2 regions of the Marinobacter sp. AN1 genome follow, and region 1 is predicted to be linked to the other one. Evidence: predicted binding sites of a transcription regulator. Region 1 holds the regulator's gene; the other holds the start of a gene.
The links. Region 1 encodes LexA, which represses DNA repair genes until DNA is damaged. Its sites were predicted from a motif close to CTGTNTNNNNANACAG; they were not measured.

Region 1 (4,502 bases):
ACCGGACCTGCTCCAGCGCCTTGTCGGCGTCCGGGTGTTCTGCATTGATGGAGAAGCTGAGCCTGGCACTGTCCGGCATATAACGCACCTGGCCCTCACCACTCAGGCTGACTTCGGGAGTATCGGCAAGTGCTGCGCCGGCTGGTAGCATCAGGGCCAGCATTACCGGGCTGAAGATTCGACGAAAAGGGTGGTCACTCATGGTCTGTTCCTTCTGACGTTGGCGGCGGGCCTTCGGGTTCCGGGTATTCACCCCGGGTCAGGCGGGCCAGTTTCAGTTGTTCGGCGGTGCGTACAAAGTCCCGGAATATGCGGCGGTGTACGCCGTGGTAGAGCAGGTACTCCGGGTGCCACTGAACACCCATCAGCCACTGCCCGTGGGTATTCTCGATGGCCTGCACGAACAGGTCATTGTCCACGGCGCTGACCTTCAGTCCACTGCCCAGCCATTGGATGGCCTGGCTGTGGATGCGGTTGGCGCCGATTTTCCGGGTACCGGCAATACGCCCCAGTCGGGTAGGCTCCACGATGCCCACCGGTTGCAGGGGTAGTAACAGCGGTCGATGGCGGGTTTTAACCCGCAGTGGCGTCACATCCTGGCACAGGGAGCCGCCCCGGAAGACGTTGATCAGCTGCGCGCCCCGGCAGATACCCAGTACCGGCAGGTGCAGCCGCTCCGCTTCGGTCAGCAGGACCTGGTCGGTACTGTCCCGCAGCCGGTCATAGCGCGCATTGATGGTTGGCTGTTGGCCATAGAGTTCCGGATGGATATGACTGCCACCGGACAACACGATGCCATCAAGCAGCGAGACATCGACCTTGCTACCGGGCCTGATGTAGTGGGTATGGGCTCCATAGAGCCTCAGCCCCAGGGCAATCAGTCGGTCTGCCGTACGTTTTCGGGACGGGCCGCTGATGCCGATGGTGAGGCCGGGTACTTCCTGTTCCGCGGCGTTATCGGTTTCAGACATAACCCCGGTTCTCCAGCCAGTGCTGGCAGCGGGTACGCCAGGTGCTGGTGAGGTTACGGAACGACAGGGTGCGGCTCTCCCGGAACAGGTCGTTCAGCTCCTGTTGATGTTCAGGGTTGGCGACAACCTGCTCCAGCACGACCCAGTCGTTCCAGACGGTGGAGAAGTGCCAGCGGGGGTTGTCGATGTCGCAGTCCGGGAGCCGGTAATGCAGGGTAGGGCGGGACTTGATGCGAGGGTCTTCCACATATTCTGCCAGCAGGTCCGCGTTGATATGGGCAAACAGTGGCAGCAGGTCGAGGGCCCGGTTGCGGGTAGGATTATCCTTCAGGTAATCCCGCATCAGGGTTTCCATATCCGGCGAATAGCCTTCTGCGACCAGCTTGTCGACGTATTTGCTCGCCCAAGGTTCAATGTAGGTGGTTACCTTGCGACTGAAGTCCAGCTGGTGACGGCCCTTCAGCCAGTCATACAGTGCCGCGAATGTCTGCAGGTAGCGGCGCAGTGTGTCTGCGTCCAGCGCAGGCAATTCGGGATTCAGCTGCAGGCCGAAGGCATAGAGAATGGCCTCACGGCTGCCTACGGCCCCGGCTTCCCGGAGGTGATCCACCAGGGCCTCAATGGTCTCCAGTGCCTCGAACGGGATGGGGGGCGAGACGATTTCCAGTGGCACCAGCCGCTCAGCCGCATAGTCAATAACGTCCATGGCATGGCCGCCCAGCTCGCGCAGGGACTCCGGCACCCTGTGGTCCTGAAGGTCCAGGTCCTTGATCGGGTCAGAGTCCAGTTCGACAGTGAACTCCCCCAGCGGCGAATCAATCCGGCTGACGTAGCGGCTGGCGGTGCTGGCCTTGCCGCCCAGCAGGTCGGCCGTCAGCGCTACCAGTTTTTCGTAGCCCAGGCCCGATATCTCGATTTCCACGCCCACCCGACGTTTTTCACCCTCGTCGGTCGTTAGCACATCGGGCATCTGGCAGCGCTCTGGCATGTATTCTTACTCCCTGAAAGTGGCACCGGATTGAGGTCAGTACGTCAATGTAACAGCTTCCCGGCCCGCTGGAAAAAACCTTGGTAACAGTTCACCTGTGCACCGCAGGCAGTTGTGCGGGGGTAAAAGTCGTGTCGGGGTTTACACTGGATAGAATACTGTATAAAGTTGAGTTACTGTATATAACACCAGCACTAGCCACGAGGGCCACTGCTCATGAAACTCACTGCGAGACAAAGCCAGGTACTGGACATCATCCGTCGTCACGTGGATGAAACCGGGTATCCGCCCACCCGTGCGGAGATTGCTGAAGAGCTGGGCTTCCGTTCGGCCAATGCTGCCGAGGAGCATTTGCGAGCACTGGCTCGCAAGGGTGCCATCGAAATGGTGCCGGGTACCAGCCGTGGCATACGCCTGCCGGAAGAAGAGCAGGACCCGGGGCTGCCGGTCATCGGCCAGGTGGCGGCTGGTAGCCCCATCCTTGCCCAGGAACACATCGAGGACTATTGCACCCTGCAGCCGGAGTTCTTCAACCCGTCTGCCGATTACCTGCTGCGGGTGCGGGGCATGAGTATGAAGGATATCGGAATACTCGATGGTGACTTGCTGGCAGTGCACCGTACCCAGGATGTCCACAACGGCCAGGTGGTGGTAGCCCGTGTTGGCGAGGAAGTCACGGTCAAGCGTTACCGGCGGGAAGGCCCCCAGGTTTACCTGGTGGCGGAGAACGAAGACTTTGAGCCGATTGTCGTCGACCTGCGGGAGCAGGAGCTGGTCATTGAGGGCCTCGGGGTTGGCGTGATTCGACAGTCCGACCTGCACCAGGTGCATTGATTGTTCAGGCTGGTGCCATCCGGTGTCAGCCCGTAGTATTCCGGGAGGAAGTCATGGAACAGCTGGGTTTGAGTGTAAACACAGAGTTGCTGCCGGTCGCCGAACCGGCACCGGAACCGCGTGGAAACGTGACCGAGGTAATTCTGCCGCCGGGGCAGGTAGAAAACTTCCAGTTGTTGTTGCCCATGCTGACCCAACTGAACCAGGAGCGGCGCTGGCTGGCCTGGATCGACCCGCCCCAGGAGCTGGTCAGCAAGTGGCAGACCATGCATGGAATTGTTGCCAGCGAGCTGCTGGTGCTGAGGTCAAGCCGCGACTATTCCGCTTTTGAGCTGGCAGAGCGGGCATTAGGGGCTGGTACCTGCCATGCGGTGGTAATGTGGACCACCCGGTTGTCGAATCGGGATTTCGGGGCGCTGGAGCAGGCATCTGCCCGCGGCCAGAGCCACGGGGTGATTCTGCGGTGCCGCTAATGACGCAACGTTGCCTGGTTAGTGCAGGGTGTGGTGGGCGTGCAGTTCGAAATCCTCCGGGTCGGCATCTTCCCAGTCTACAGCATCGTTGATGTGGCTCACGGCCTGGATGCCGGCGTCGATCATGGCGCGGGCAACGGTCATGTCGCGGTTTTCCATCAGCTCACGGGCTTCCTGGGAAAACGAGATCTTCACCAGCGGGGCCGACTCATCGTCCACACGCTTGAGCGCATAGTCGCCGTCGCTCAGTTGTACAATTTCAAAGAATGAAGGTGACATAGAATCCTTACATCAAGCCCGGGCTGCTACCATTCAGCATGGCGCTCGCCCAGGTCTGTCATGAATGCTTTCATGGCTGCCAGGGTTTCCAGCAGGCCGTCCGCAGAGCGATCGGGCCCGGCAGCCGTCGATACAGCGATAATATTCTCTTCCGATACCGTTTTCTGCTGCCGCGGAGGCTCGCTCTGGGCGACCTCCAGCTGCTCCAGGTGGTTCAGCCAGCTACCCGGGGTGCGGGCCAGGTCAGTCAACAGCTCAGCGTCCGGCGTATCGGCGATGAGTGTGGTCAGCTCTTCCACGGTGGCTGGCGTCGCCCGGTTTTGCTGGTGATAGCGGGCTACCAGGGCAAACATCAGTTTGCGAGCCCGCAAAGCCAGCTCAATAGCCCCCTGCAACGTGGCTTCCCGATCAGTGGCGGAAGCCTGCTTACGGGACAGTCCGGCCAACTGGGTTGCCAGGTAGAGCTTCTGTGACACCAGTGTCTGCCACTGTGCTGACATGGCTGGCTGTACCTCGTCGGATGAATCGCTGATTAACGGGGTATCTTACCAGAATCTGTGTGCAATTTCTTCCGCTTTCTGGCGCTGGCACGCGGCTGCGTGTGGCATTGTTTCGCCTGGCTCCCCATGGCCAGGCAGCGACTTTGTAGCGCCGTGGCCTGTATACTCGAACGAAGCTGCCTGAATTGGATAAGCCGTCGGCTTAACTCGGGCAACCCTGACAGTATACGGAGGCCTGGCATGACCAATGACGCCCATGAAGCCCTTGCAAGGCTGGATGAACGAATTGACCAGCTGCAACGGGCGCTGGAAGCCCGGGACTGGACGCGACTGGGTGAGCTCAACGCGGATGTCCGGACGCTGATTGACCCGGTGATGGATGCCATGGAGCAGAGACAGCTGGCGCCCACCGAGGTGCAGAAACGTTTGCGCACCCTGGAGCAGTTTGTGCAGCAGG
Region 2 (4,502 bases), 1.2 Mb from region 1:
CCTGCGCGCGGTTCTGGCCCACGATTTCAGCCAGCGGATCCAGCTGCCGGGTGGTCTTGAAGGGGAGATCCTTGAGTACGCAAGCCTTGTAAAGCTGATTCAGGGGCAATGCCTTCAATGTGATGTCCTGTTGTTGCCAGTTAGGGAATCAGGGGGCGGTCAGCCGGCATTTCCGGCGCCGAGGAACCCGCCATTGTAGGATGTTGACGAACAACTGTCGCGTTCCGTAGGAGAACCGCGCTGAGCTGTGGAGCAGCACACAGTTTTTGACTAAAGGTTGACCAGGTGCCGCCGATAACCGAGTTGAAGGTCAAATCTGACAAACCGATGCAACAGCCCACTTTCCGTTGTCGGCCAGGAGCGCCGGGAGAGTTTTCACAGGGAGACTGACTTGTGGACATTCTGAAAACGCTGACTCATTCGCTTTCAGCACTGGAGCAACCGAGAAAGGTCCCGGCAAAGGAGGTCGTGCGAGTAGAAGACGCCCGACCAACACCTGAGGAGCCGGTAACAGATCGTCGGGTACAGCCGGACCGTCGTCGCCGGCAACTACCCTTCAAGGGGCAGGAGCGCCGTCGCAAAGGCAGCCGGCGACGGCCCTTGCTGCTGAACCCGAGGACCCGTCAGCCTGCTGACCTGGAAGATCGTCGGGGGCGCAATATCAGTACCAATGCCTGAGCGGCATGTGGCGAAACCCTGACTTGCCGAACAGACAACCCGGGGAGACTACCGGGTGTTATCAAAGCAGGCCGGCATCAAGGCTGGCTGCCAGCGTCATGCCCAGCTCCCGACACTGATCCTCGAATTCATTTCGATACTCGCCCCGACACAGCAGTGGCTCCTGCACCTGGCGCCAACGCAGCCCCGTAGTAATGCTTTCGATTGCCCGGCGGGTACCCGTACCGTCGTGGCCGGCACGAACATAAAAGCTGAAGGGTAATCCCTGGGTTTTATCCAGGCAGGGATAATAACTGCGATCAAAGAAGTCCTTGAGGGCGCCGCTCATATAACCCAGGTTCTCTGTGGTGCCGAGCAAAATGGCATCGCACCACAACACGTCGTCTGGCCCCGCGTCGAGCGGAGCAAGTACCCGGACGTCGACATTCTCGATGTCCGGGTGCCTGGCGCCCTCCTCCACCGCATCCCGCAGCTTGCAGGTATTTGGCGACGGGGCGTGGGCTACGATCAGCAGCTTTCTGGAATCCCCCACAGGAAGCTCCTTGCCTGCCGGATAATCAGAGCAGTTCGTCGTTGGTTTCTTCTGCCGTTGCCTCGGCAACCGCTTTCTCTTTGGGCACCGGCTTGGGCATCAGCTTTTCACGGATAGCCGTCTCAATCTCGGTTGCCACCTCAGGGTTTTCTTCCAGGAACTTGGCAGCATTAGCTTTGCCCTGACCGATCTTGTCACCCTTGTAGGCATACCAGGCGCCCGACTTATCCACGAAGCCTTCCTTCACGCCCATATCCAGCACTTCAGCCATATGGTAAATGCCCTTGCCGTACATGATCTGGAATTCAGCCTGCTTGAAGGGCGGCGACACCTTGTTCTTGACGACTTTCACCCGGGTCTCGTTGCCCACGACTTCGTCGCCTTCCTTTACAGATCCGATGCGGCGGATATCCAGGCGGACGGAAGAATAGAACTTGAGTGCATTACCACCGGTGGTGGTTTCCGGACTGCCAAACATGACGCCGATTTTCATGCGGATCTGGTTGATGAAGACCATCAGACAGTTGGCGTGCTTGACGTTACCGGTCAGCTTGCGCAGTGCCTGTGACATAAGGCGGGCCTGCAAACCAACGTGGCTGTCGCCCATCTCGCCTTCGATTTCCGCCTTTGGCGTCAGTGCCGCTACCGAGTCGACAATAATCACGTCAACGGCATTAGAGCGGACCAGCATATCGGCAATTTCAAGGGCCTGTTCACCGGTGTCCGGCTGGGAGACCAGCAAATCGTCTACGTTAACACCCAGCTTTTCCGCATAGATCGGGTCCAGCGCATGCTCGGCGTCGACAAATGCACAGGTCTTGCCCTGCTTCTGGGCCTCTGCGACCACCTGAAGGGTCAGCGTGGTCTTACCGGAGCTCTCCGGGCCATAGATTTCCACAATCCGGCCATACGGCAGACCACCAATACCCAGGGCTACATCCAGCCCGAGTGAGCCGGTGGAAACCGCCGGGATGGCTTCACGGGGCTGATCGCCCATCTTCATGACGGCACCCTTGCCAAACTGGCGCTCAATCTGGCTTAGCGCGGCGTTCAGTGCTTTCTTGCGATTATCTTCCATCGGTACAAACCCTCAATAGTCCTGGCCGTCTGCCCGGGCCGGTTACTGTATACTTGAACAGTATTAAAACACAGTCGCGACAGCAGACCAACCCCTTTCAGGGAAACCCGCCGTATCAGTCGTTTACGGCTTCTGCAGGTAATCAAGCAGGCCCTGCAGGGCATAGACCACACTCTGGCGGCGCACCGCATCCCGATCACCCTCGAAATGACAGCACTGGGCGACAATACCAGTGCCCGGCGACCCCCAGGCAAACCAGACCGTACCTACCGGCTTGTCCTCGCTGCCCCCGCCGGGGCCGGCAACACCGCTGGTGGCGATAGCGTAGTCGGCGCCACTGGCCCTCACCGCACCCGCCACCATCTGCCGCACTACCGGCTCACTGACGGCGCCATGCTCCGCGAGAACTGAAGAGGGAACCTGCAGCAGGTCACATTTCATACTATTGCTATAGGTGATCAGCCCCCCCAGGACATAGGCTGACGAACCGGCCCGGTCTGTCAGCGCCTTGACCAGCCAGCCGCCGGTGCAGCTCTCGGCGGTCACGACGGTCTCCCCCCTCAGGGAGAGCAGATCACCGAGCTGCTGAACCGTTTGTTGAAGCGTTGTTTCCCTGAGCATTCACACACCTCCTCATTTCATCCGCTGGCCGTTTCTCTTACAATCCGGTGGCCTGCCCGGGCCTCCCCTGGTTTGCGCACACCCGGACAGAATACTGGCCGGTGATTGTCCGATTCTACACGGGCAGTAAACAGACTCCAGACAGAGACCGCACAACTTTAACCGGACGTTTTCATGTCGGCAGCCCAGAAAGACCAGTCCCAGCATACTCCCATGATTCGCCAGTATCTCAAGATCAAGGGCGAACACCCCAATGAACTGCTGTTCTATCGTATGGGGGATTTCTACGAGCTGTTCTATGAGGATGCCCGGAAGGCGGCTGAGCTGATCGACATCACCCTGACCGCCCGGGGTCAGTCCGGGGGGAGCCCTATCCCCATGGCCGGGGTGCCCTACCATGCGGCGGAAAACTACATCGCCCGGCTGGTCCGGGCCGGTCAGTCTATCGCCATCTGCGAACAGGTTGGTGATCCCGCTACCGCAAAGGGTCCTGTAGAACGCAAGGTGGTACGCATTATCACCCCCGGTACCCTGAGTGACGAAGCGTTCCTCGAGGACCGCAGGGACAACCTCCTGCTGGCGATCCATCACAGTCGCGGCGGCTTTGGTATCGCCACCCTGGACATTTCCAGCGGGCGTTTCGCGGTTTCGGAGATTTCGGGGGTCGATGCCCTGCAGGAGGAAATCCAGCGACTGAGCCCGGCGGAAGTGCTGATCAGCGAAGACTTCCCCTACCAGGATGTACTCGAAGGTCTCAGCGGAGTCAGACGCCAGGGCCCCTGGCTGTTTGAAGGCGACACGGCCCACCGCTTGCTGACCCAGCAACTCCAGGTCAGGGACCTGACCGGGTTCGGCTGCGAAGACCTGACCCTGGCCATCTGCGCCGCCGGCTGCCTGCTGCAATATGCCCGGGAAACCCAGCGCACTGCCCTGCCGCACATCCGCAAGCTTACCAGGGAACGCCGGGAAGACGCGGTGGTACTGGACGCCACCAGTCGCCGCAACCTGGAGATCGACACCAACCTGCTGGGTGGTCACCAACATACCCTGGCCTGGGTCATGGACCGTACCGCGACTGCCATGGGCGCCAGACAGCTGCGGCGCTGGCTGAACCGTCCGCTGCGGGATGCAGACCAGGTGCGACAGCGCCAGCATGCCGTGGCCGCCTTGCTGGATGGCTTCCACTATGAGCCCGTGCATGACTTGCTCAAACGGGTGGGCGATATCGAGCGTATCCTGGCGCGAGTTGCCCTGCGTTCGGCCCGGCCCCGTGACCTGGCCCGGTTGCGGGATGCCTTCTCGGCCCTGCCCGACCTTCAGCAGGCGCTGACCCCGGTCAACTCCCACCACGTGGTTCGGCTGGCAACCAGCATCAGCGACTATCCGGAACTGAGCGACCTGCTGGAACGCGCCGTTATCGACAACCCACCGGTAGTGATACGGGACGGCGGCGTGATCCGGGAAGGCTATGATGAGGAGCTTGATGAGCTTCGAAATATCAGTGAGAACGCTGGCCAGTACCTGCTGGACGTGGAAACCCGTGAGCGCGAACGTACCGGTATCAGCACCCTGAAGGTGGGCTACAACCGGGTT

Region 2: recA (recombinase RecA) is a predicted target of LexA. The motif match lies at 2,334-2,349, and genes of this name have one in related genera.

What each region holds. Positions count from the first base shown of each region.
Region 1 is NZ_CP110342.1:2,838,031-2,842,532, reverse strand. It holds gene LJ360_RS13065 (SIMPL domain-containing protein) at 1-202, opposite strand, end outside; gene LJ360_RS13060 (gamma-glutamyl-gamma-aminobutyrate hydrolase family protein) at 195-971, opposite strand; gene LJ360_RS13055 (amidoligase family protein) at 964-1,959, opposite strand; gene lexA (transcriptional repressor LexA) at 2,176-2,793, shown strand; gene LJ360_RS13045 (cell division inhibitor SulA) at 2,847-3,266, shown strand; gene LJ360_RS13040 (hypothetical protein) at 3,285-3,545, opposite strand; gene LJ360_RS13035 (DUF6586 family protein) at 3,572-4,045, opposite strand; gene LJ360_RS13030 (SOS cell division inhibitor) at 4,286-4,502, shown strand, end outside.
Region 2 is NZ_CP110342.1:1,616,737-1,621,238, reverse strand. It holds gene LJ360_RS07435 (Lon protease family protein) at 1-118, opposite strand, end outside; gene LJ360_RS07430 (hypothetical protein) at 394-678, shown strand; gene LJ360_RS07425 (flavodoxin family protein) at 740-1,210, opposite strand; gene recA (recombinase RecA) at 1,236-2,288, opposite strand; gene LJ360_RS07415 (CinA family protein) at 2,412-2,909, opposite strand; gene mutS (DNA mismatch repair protein MutS) at 3,084-4,502, shown strand, end outside.